One region of the Methylorubrum extorquens genome, then DNA from elsewhere that is predicted to be linked to it. Evidence: predicted binding sites of a transcription regulator. Region 1 holds the regulator's gene; each other region holds the start of a gene.
What was found. Region 1 encodes LexA, which represses DNA repair genes until DNA is damaged. Its sites were predicted from a motif close to TGTTCNNNNTGTGTTCNG; they were not measured.

Region 1 (3,270 bases):
CTGGCCCATCAAGAAGATCGCGGCGGGTACGGCGATGCTGGGCGTGACCGCCTACTGCGCCTTCTCGGGTTGGGATGTCGCCGCCGAGCGGGCACTGATCATGACGCTGGTGATGCTCGGCGCGATCCTCGTCGACCGCCCGGCGCTCAGCCTGCGGAACCTCGCCCTCGCGGCGATCCTGGCGCTCGCCCGCGAGCCGGAGGCGCTGCTGGGCCCGAGTTTTCAGATGTCGTTCGGCGCGGTGGCCGGCCTCATCGCCTGCGCGCCGCTCATCGACGGGCGGGTCTTACGAACCGACAGCTCGTCTCGGATCGCGCGGGCCGCCTCATGGGTGGCGAAGGCGGTGGTCGGAACGCTTGCCACGACGCTGGTGGCGCAGCTCGCCACCGCACCGTTCGCGACCTACCACTTCCAGACCGTGCAGCCCTTCGGCCTCGTCGGCAACGCGCTGACTCTGCCGCTCGTCTCGCTCGCGGTGATGCCCGCGGCGGTACTCGGCATGCTGGCCTACCCCTTCGCCCTCGACCGTCCGGTCTGGTGGCTGATGGGGCTTGCGGTGCGCGGCATGCTCGAGATCTCCGCCTGGATCGCTGGGTTTGGGCAGGCCACCGTCGTGCTGCCGGCCTTCGGGACGGGTGCGCTGATGCTGCTCGCCGTCGCCCTGCTGCTGGCAACACTCCCCGTATCGCGGCTGCGTCTCCTCGCCCTCATACCGGCCGGGCTTGGAATCGCCCTCGCCGCGAGCCCGATCCGGTACGACATCTATATCGATCGGGATGGGGCGGGCGCCGCGGTCCGCGGCAAGGACGGCCGCCTCGTGGTCCTCGGACGCCCGCCCGGCTTCGTACTCGAACAATGGTTGAAGGCCGACGGTGACGGGCGCCGTCCGGAGGCCGCGACCGGCGCCGACGGTCCGCGCTGCGACCGGATCGGCTGCACCCTCACGGCGGTGGACGGCCGTGCCGTCGCCCTCGTCACCGACAAGCGCGCCTTCGCCGAGGATTGCGCCCGGGCCGACATCCTCATCAGCCGCTTGCGTGCCCCGCCGGGCTGTGCCGCGCCGCTGATCGCCGACCGGGCATTTCTGGCGGCGCGGGGGGCCACCGCGATCCGCCTTGGAACGACAGGGCCTGACATCGTCACCGCCCGCGGGGCCGATCGGCCGCAGCCCTGGCAGCCCCGGCCTTCCGGCCCAACAACGCCGGCAGCCCTGTCGGACTCCCAACCTTCCTACGATCCGAGTGCGGCGGATCCGTCAGACCCGCCGCACGCCGAGAGCCCTCAGTAACGGCGCACGAGGCTCACGAGCTTGCCCTGGATGCGCACCCGGTCGGGACCGAGCACGCGGGTCTCGTAGGCCGGGTTGGCGGCTTCCAGCGCGATCGACGAACCGCGGCGGCGCAAGCGCTTGAGCGTCGCCTCCTCGTCATCGATCAGCGCGACGATGATGTCGCCGTTATTGGCGGTCTCCTGCTTGTGGATCACCACGAGATCGCCATCGAGGATGCCGGCCTCGATCATCGAATCGCCGCGCACTTCCAACGCGTAGTGCTCGCCGCCCGCCAGGAAGTCGGGGGACATCGAAATCGAATGGCTCTGGCTCTCGATCGCCGAGATCGGAACACCGGCAGCGATCCGGCCCATCACCGGCACCATCACCGACTGGCCCTTGCCGTCATGGGCCTGAAGCATGGCAGGCTTCGGCGCGGCAGGCTTGGCCGAAAGGCCGCCCTCGACCACGCTCGGCGTGAAGCGTCGCGGCTCGGACGATGCGGGCTTGGCCGCCGGCATATCGGGCATGCGCAGGATCTCGATCGCCCGCGCCCGGTTCGGCAGACGGCGGAGGAAGCCGCGTTCTTCCAGCGCCATGATAAGGCGGTGGATACCGGACTTGGATTTCAGGTCGAGCGCGTCCTTCATTTCGTCGAAGGACGGCGGCACACCGCTCTCCTGCATCCTCTGCTGGATGAACTGGAGCAGTTCGAGTTGCTTGCGGGTCAGCATGCGGCACCTGCTGTCGAGCGCGGGCCGAGGGCGCCGCAGAATCGTTGAAAACAAAGCACGAACAGCCTAGACGTTCCTCTCCTGTTCCGCAAGCATACCTCGGGAAGCGAAAGAGGCGGCGGAGCTGTCGCCCCGCCGCCTCTCCGGTCGTGCCGTGCAGCCGGATCAGGCCGGGATCACGTCGACGATCTCGTAGGTGTCAGGATCGATGATGACGATGTCGTCCCCGACGAGAATGAATTGCAGACCGCGATAGGCCGGCACCACCGAGAGAATCGCTGGGGGTAGCGGGTGCAGCGAGACCGAGCGCGGGATTGCCGTGCCGACGCGGACGGCGAAGTTGACATTCGTGACGGCGCGAACGCTGGAACGGGTGATCGACTGGCGGAACTCGCCGCGTTGCGTCGAGCTCAGGTTCTTCGAAGCGCCCCGCGCCTCGGTGGCGGCCCCACGACCACCTCGCTCGCCGGCACCGCCGCGTTCACCCGCCGCATCCCGCCCGCCGCGCTCGCCGGCCCCATCTCGGCCGTCACGCCCGCCGCGCTCGCCCGGCCCGTCTCGTCCGTCCCGTCCGCCGCGCTCGCCTGCGCCGCCGCGGTCGGTCTGCCCGGACTCGCGGTTGCCGCGCTCGCTCGGCTGTTCGGCACGGGCCGGGCCACCTTCGCGCCCGCCACGGACACCCGGCTCTCCACTCTCGCCGCCGCGCGACGCGCCACCGGGTGCCCCGCCGCTCTCGCCGCCACGGGTCCCACCGACATCGGCGCCCCCACGGGCACCGCCTGCGCCGCCGGCCTCGCCCGCGCCGCCCCGTGCTCCGCCGGCCGCACCGCCACCCGCGCCGCCCGCGCCTCCAGCGCCTCCACCGGCACCGCCTGCGCCCATCCCGGCACCTCCTGCGCCAGCACCACCGCCGCCGGCCCCCCCGGCCCCAACACCGCCGCCGCCGCCGCCGCCTTGAGCGAGTGCGGTTGCCGCGCCCAACATCAGGATCGCCGCCGTCGCCGTGCTGCGAAAGAGTTTCGTCATGTTCCGTCCCTGTTTCTTCTCAGCGACCGACTTGGTGCCGAAGCCGGGGACGCAACGGCAAACGTCGCAAAACCGTTCCCGGAATAAGCTCTCCAGCTTGTTCTTCGGGAAAACCGTGGGGTTGCACGAATGGATACGCTTGAGTCTTTCGGCGTCCGAAAGTCAGGCTGTCATGTGCTTGGGAAGACTGAGACGGGGGAACCGCGCTTGAGCTGACCCTCGTGCCGCCCGGGCCTCTCT
Region 2 (3,270 bases), 2.7 Mb from region 1:
GCGGAAACTCGTATAGGCCTCGGCTTCGTCCTGCAGGGTGATGAGATAGGGCTCCACCACCACGTCGCCGCGGATTCCGGCGCCCAGAAGCTCGTAGAGATGCCCGACCTTGGTGCCGCGCCGCTCGATCGGCACGCCCTGGCCGCGCTTCACGTAGCTGCAGTCACGGGTCTCCTCGAAGGCGGCGAAGAGGGCGGTGATCGGCACGTTGAGGGCCGAGGCGATCGCGTTGATCGAAGCGAGCGAGGGCGAGATTGCCCCGTTCTCGATCTTGGAGATCATGCCCGGCGAGATGCCGGCCGCACTGCCGAGGTCGGCCACCGACAGGTCGCGCTCCCGTCGCAGCAGGCGGACTTGGTGGCCGAGCGCCTTTTCCAGGGGACGCTCCTCCGCGACGGGCGCGTTCGACGCAGTGTTCAGCATGGATCCCTGGCTGCTCCTTTCGCCGTTGCGGCGCGAAATGATTATGGCGCAGGATTTCGCCACCGCCACCGGGAGCGGCCGCTGCGGGACGTCATGTGGCCCGCTGCAACTGTCATTTCGCCGATGCTGAACATCGGCACGTGGCTGCGATGAAGCCTCTGTTCCGCCCCGCGTTCGCCCGTGATGCCGACATTCCGGGCAGGCTCGGTGCGACGTAAACGCGTTTCGCGTTCGTGCAGGCTGTCACGGCGATCCGTGCCCGCATTCACGATTCGTCAAAACATCCTGCCACCGGCAGACACTTCACCATCCGATACGACAAAAGGGCCCGCGCTGTTCGCGCCGACCCTTCCCAAGGCCGTTTCTCGATTGAAATCCTGGAGCATCGTCCCGGATATCGGATCCGGGACGATGCTCTCGGCTTTTGTTTTGCATCGTCTTTTCCCGAAAGCCGGCCACTGCCTTCCGGGACGATGTTCTAGAACGGAATGTCGTCGTCGAGGTCGTAGTTCGGCTTGCCGCCGCCGCCGCCGCCGCCGCCGCCGCCGCCCGAGGAGGGCCGGCGGTCGCCGCCGCCGGAGCGGCTCGAGCCGTAATCGTCCCGCCCGCCGCGGTCGCCGCCGCGATCACCACCCCGGTCGCCGCCGCGGCTGATCTGGCCGCCGCCCTCGTCCTCGCCCGCGAAGTCGCCGCCGCCGCCACCGCCCCGGCCGTCGAGAATCGTCATCTCGCCGCGGAAGCGCTGCAGCACCACCTCGGTGGTGTACTTCTCTGCGCCCGATTGGTCGGTCCACTTGCGGGTCTGGAGCTGGCCCTCGATGTAGACCTTCGAGCCCTTGCGCAGATACTGCTCCGCGACCTTGGCGAGGTTGTCGTTGTAGATCACGACCGAGTGCCACTCGGTCTTTTCCTTGCGCTCGCCCGACGCCTTGTCCTTCCAGGACTCCGACGTCGCGATGCGCAGATTCACCACGGGATCGCCCGAGGACAGACGCCGGGTCTCGGGATCGCGCCCGAGATTGCCGACCAGAATCACCTTATTGACGCTGCCCGCCATCTCATCTCTCCATCCGGTCCGATCTCACAGGGCATTGTACGCCACGCCCGCGATGGCCGCGACTCTTGAGGGTGCCGCCCCGTCCGGGCAAGCCATCCGCGACCGTTGTGCCCGCTAACCACCGCGTGTCGTAGCCGCCGCGAATGTTCTATCTCCGTTCTCGTTGCTCGACAAGCCGCATCACGCTCGTCGACGCGCGGTCCCAGTCAGGCGACCTTCACGACGAGCTTGCCGAAATTGGCGCCCCGCAGCATTCCGGCGAAAGCGGCCGGTGCGCTCTCCAGGCCCTCGACCACGTCCTCGCGCGCCTGGACCCGTCCGGCGCGCAGCCAGCCGCCGACGTCGCGCACGAAATCGCCGTGCATCGCGGCAAAATCCCAGACGATGAAGCCGCGCAGCGTCAGCCGCTTGGTGAGGATGGCACGCATCAGCACCGGCGAGCGGTCGGGCCCGGCGGGGAGTTCGCTCAAGTTGTAGCTCGCGACGAGGCCGCAGACCGGCACCCGCGCGAAATCGTTGAGGAGCGGCAGCACCGCGTCGAACACCGCTCCGCCGACATTCTCGAAATACACGTCGATCCCGTCGGGGCAGGCGCGGGCCAGCGCATCGGGGAAATCGGCGGCGCGGTGGTCGACCGCCGCGTCGAAGCCGAGCGTCTCGGTCAGGTAGGCGCATTTCTCCGCGCCCCCTGCGATGCCAACGGCCCGCGCGCCCTTGATGCGGGCGATCTGGCCGACGAGGGAACCGACCGGCCCCGCGGCGGCGGCCACCACCACGGTTTCCTTCGGCTGTGGCCGGCCGATCTCCAGAAGCCCGGTATAGGCGGTCATGCCGGGCATGCCGAGGATGCCGAGGAACTGGCTCGGCGGCCCGTCGGCGGGGTCGATGCGCTGCAGATTCTGGCCGTCCGAGACGGCGAATTCCTGCCAGCCGGAATTGGCCAGCACGAGATCGCCCTCGGTGAATGCCGGATTCTCCGAGGCGACCACCTCGCTCACCGTCTGACCGACCATGGTCTCGCCGATTTCGACGGGCTTGGCATAGGATTTCGCCGCGCTCATCCGCCCGCGCATGTAGGGGTCGAGGGAGAGCCAGCGGGTCCGCAGCAGCACCTCGCCCTGTTGAGGCGTCGGGGTTCGCCCCTCTTCCAGGCGGAAATGTTCGGGCTTCGGCTCGCCGTGCGGGCGCGCAGCCAGCACGATCCGACGGTTGACGACTGCCATGGAGCCCTCCGGGGTTCGTTCGGGGTGGAACCGGGCAGATGGGTCGCGCGCTGGTTCCGGCAATGCATGTTCTTGCAATGCATGGCGGCACAACAGCGGAGGTTCGCGATGGCGTGGAAGACGGCAGCTGTGACGGCGGCGATGCTGGCGGTGTGCGGCACCGCCGGAGCGGCGGGGGCTGATCCGCTGTCGGGCTATCGCGGGACATCGCGGGTGCTGGTGCTGGCCGCGCCGGATGCCGATGACGCGCGGCTGAAGGCGCAGCGGCAGGCGCTGGCATCGGCGCGGACGGGTGCGTCCGAGCGTGATCTCGTCACGATCGAGGCGGTGGGGAAGGGGGCGGAGGCCTCCGCCCTGCGTCGGCATCTCGGTCTTTCGGACGATGCTTTCCGGGCGGTGCTCGTCGGCAAGGACGGCGGGGCCAAGCTCACCTCGGCAGAGCCGATTCCGCCGCAGCGCCTGTTTTCCACCATCGACGCCATGCCGATGCGGCAGGACGAGGCGAAGCGGCGCTGACCCGCGCAAGAAAAAGGGGCCGCGAGCGGCCCCTTCATCAACTTCGGTTCG
Region 3 (3,270 bases), 120 kb from region 1:
CTCCGTTTGCGAAGACGCCGGGCGATGCGAGAGCCCGGGACATCCTGATTCGGGCGACGCTCGATGCGATCGCCCGCTGCACGCCGGTCCGGCTCACCCCGGCTCTCGGCGGAGCCATCGCGGGGCGCCCCCTGGCGCTGCGCTTCATCTACGACGGACCTAAAGGACAGGGAATTTAACTCATGGCAGAGACGAACGAGACCATCGTCCTTGAGACCACCAAGGGCCGCGTCGTCATCGCGCTGCGCGCCGACCTCGCCCCCAACCACGTCGAGCGGATCAAGACACTGACGACCCAGGGCTTCTACGACGGCGTGCCGTTCCACCGCGTCATCGACGGCTTCATGGCCCAGACCGGCGACCCGACCGGCACCGGTTCGGGCGGCTCGGAGCTGCCCGACCTCAACGCCGAGTTCAACGCCGAGCCGCACGTGCGCGGCACCTGCTCGATGGCGCGCACCAACTTCCCGCACTCGGCGAATTCGCAGTTCTTCGTCTGCTTCTCCGACGCGCGCTTCCTCGACCGCCAGTACACGGTATGGGGCAAGGTGATCGAGGGCATGGAAGTGGTCGACACGATCAAGCGCGGCGAGCCCGTGCGCGATCCGGACCGGATCGTGAAGGCGACCGTCGCGGCGGCGTAAGCCGGTTTTCCCCCTCTCCTCGTATGCGGGGAGAGGGGCGTCTAATGTCGCGATGCTCTAGATTTTTGTTTTTGCATCGTCTTTTCCGAAAGCCGATGGCCACCTTTCGGGACGATGCTCTAGCCCTCCGGCGGCTCCCTGAGCCCCGCGGCCTCTTCGAGCCACGTCAAAATTTCCGGTGCCCGCCAGGGCTTGGGCATGAAGGTCGCGGTGACGCGCAGGTCGCTCGGCTGGTCGCCCGCGTCGCCTGAGGTCAGCAGCAGGCGGATGCGCGGCCACGTCACGCCGATGATCCGCGCGAGTTCGAAGCCGCCGATCGTGCCCGGCGTGCGCACGTCCGAGAACACCACGTCGATCCCGTCGCCCCGCTGGTGCAGGATGTCGAGCGCACGCTCGGCCGTCTCGGCCTCGATGACCTCGAAGCCCTTCTCCTCCAGCAGCTCGGCCGCGAGGTAGCGCTCATCGGGTTCATCCTCGACGACGAGAATGACGGGCCGGTGGCCTGTGGGTCGTGCGTCACTCATGACTGGTCACTCATGACCCTGATAAATCTAGAGAGCTCGCGGGAAAGACGCAGATTGCGCATCCCATACGACATCCTCCGGCAAAGTCCCCGGCAGACAATACGATAGGACAGCGCGGGCAAACGTCTGTCGTTCAAGGGCAACAGCGCCCGGATTTGTTGCTCTCGGGTCGAGTCGGCATGCGGATTTGCGTGAGATAAGCCGTCGCACCCGCTCTGCGTGCAGGGCTTGGTACGTCGCCGGCCCGCCGAACCGGGGTCAAGGGCGCGACCGGAATAAAATCCGCATTTTCAACAGGGATGGCAACGCAAGAGCGGTTGACGGGTTACGGCTCAGGTGTGTTCACTGTTTGTTCTGAACGGCACCCTCAAACCCTCCCGAACCCAGGCCCATGCCCCCTCTCCGCTCCCACGACGTGCCGACGCTGGACGCGCTTCGCCGCCTGACGGACCGTGCCGGGACCGGCAGCGAGCCGGCGGACCCTCGCGCCCTCCCCTTCGGGGTTGCGGGGCTCGACGCGGCTTTGCCCGGTGGCGGGCTGGCCCTCGGGGCGCTCCACCAGATCCATGAGGGCGGCCCGCGCGGGCGTTACGCCGCCACCGCCGTGCTGTTTGCCGGCGGCATCCTCGCCCGGCTCGACGGGCCGGTGCTGTGGTGCCTGCACAGCCGAGACCTGTTCGCGCCCGCCCTCGCCCGGGTCGGGCTGCATCCCGACCGGGTGGTCTATTGCGAGACGTGGCGGGATGCCGAGGTGCTGCCCGCCATGGAGGAGGGCCTGCGCCATCGCGGGCTGGCCGGCGTCGTCGGCGAACTGACCCGCATGACGCTCACCCCCTCCCGCCGGCTCCAACTCGCGGCGGAGGGCTCGGGCGTTACCGCGCTCGTCGTGCACCGCCTCTGCGCGGGCGAGGCCGTCGAGCCGGAGCCCTCCGCCGCGCGAACCCGCTGGCGGGTGGCGCCCGCCCCCTCTGAAGGAACGAACCGTCGCATGGGCCGGCCGCGCTGGCGGCTCGACTTGCAGCGCTGCCGGGGTGGGGCGCCGGGGGCTTGGATCGTGGAGGCTTGCGATGCGCAGGGTCGTCTCGCTGTACCTGCCGGCTTGGCCGACCGACCGGCTGCGCCGGAGCGGGTCCAGCGCCGCGCCTCCGGATGAGCCGCTTGCCACCGTGGCGCAGGACGGTGCCCGGCGCGGGCTCGCCGACGTGGACGCCGCTGCCCGCCGCCTCGGCCTGCGACCGGGCATGAGCGCAGCCCATGCCGGCGCAATGGTGCCGGGCCTCTACCTCGTCCCCGCCGATCCCGAGGCGGATGCCGCGGCGCTGGCGCGGCTCGGCCTGTGGTGCCAGCGCTACGCGCCGATCGTCGCGCTCGATCCGCCCGACGGGCTGCTGATCGACATCACCGGCGCCGCCCATCTCCACGGCGGCGAGGCCCCGCTGCTCGCCGACCTCTCCGCGCGCCTGGAGCGAACGGGCATCCTGGCGCGGCTCGCGCTCGCCGACACGCCAGGCTGCGCCTGGGGTGTGGCCCGCTTCGGCGAGGGGGGAATCGTGCCCTCCGGAGACGCGCCGCGGGTGCTGGCCCCCCTGCCGGTGGCGGCGCTCCGGCTCGGCTTCGAGGCCGTGCGGGCGCTGCAGGATGTCGGCCTCACCCGCATCGGCCAACTCGGCGACAAGCCGCGGGCGGCCTTGCGGCTGCGCTTCGGTGCCGAGATCCTGTTCCGGCTCGACCGGGCGCTCGGGCATGCGCCGGAGCCGCTGACGGCGCTTGCCGCGCCGGAGACGCCGCGGGTGGCCCTGCGCTTCGCCGAGCCGGTCGGCGCCCATGAGAGCCTGCAACGGGTCGTCGCCGACCTCTGCGCCCGGCTCGTGCCGGAACTGGAACGGCGCGGCCTCGGCGCGCGCCGGCTCGACCTCGTCTTCGCCCGCGTCGATCGCCTCGATCAGGCGATCCGCATCGGCACGGCGGGGCCGAGCCGCGACGCCGCCCACCTCGCCCGGCTGCTCACTGAGCGCCTCGCGCTGATCGATCCCGGCTTCGGTATCGAGGAAGCGGTGCTCTCCGCCTCGCGGGTCGAGCCTCTGGCCGAGCGCCAAGCCACC

Region 2: a site for LexA is predicted at 1,625-1,642, ahead of ssb (single-stranded DNA-binding protein). Genes of this name have one in related genera too.
Region 3: a site for LexA is predicted at 1,508-1,525, ahead of J2W78_RS05895 (ImuA family protein). Genes of this name have one in related genera too.

What each region holds. Positions count from the first base shown of each region.
Region 1 is NZ_JALJXF010000001.1:1,073,200-1,076,469, reverse strand. Features, by position in the region: gene J2W78_RS05360 (ComEC/Rec2 family competence protein) at 1-1,288, shown strand, start outside; gene lexA (transcriptional repressor LexA) at 1,282-2,004, opposite strand; gene J2W78_RS05350 (DUF1236 domain-containing protein) at 2,170-2,382, opposite strand; gene J2W78_RS05345 (hypothetical protein) at 2,404-3,117, shown strand.
Region 2 is NZ_JALJXF010000001.1:3,811,772-3,815,041, reverse strand. Features, by position in the region: gene J2W78_RS17820 (helix-turn-helix domain-containing protein) at 1-423, opposite strand, end outside; gene ssb (single-stranded DNA-binding protein) at 902-1,480, opposite strand; gene J2W78_RS17810 (NADP-dependent oxidoreductase) at 1,687-2,703, opposite strand; gene J2W78_RS17805 (DUF4174 domain-containing protein) at 2,812-3,219, shown strand.
Region 3 is NZ_JALJXF010000001.1:1,197,042-1,200,311, reverse strand. Features, by position in the region: gene J2W78_RS05910 (hypothetical protein) at 1-179, shown strand, start outside; gene J2W78_RS05905 (peptidylprolyl isomerase) at 183-644, shown strand; gene J2W78_RS05900 (response regulator) at 764-1,168, opposite strand; gene J2W78_RS05895 (ImuA family protein) at 1,560-2,321, shown strand; gene J2W78_RS05890 (DNA polymerase Y family protein) at 2,236-3,270, shown strand, end outside.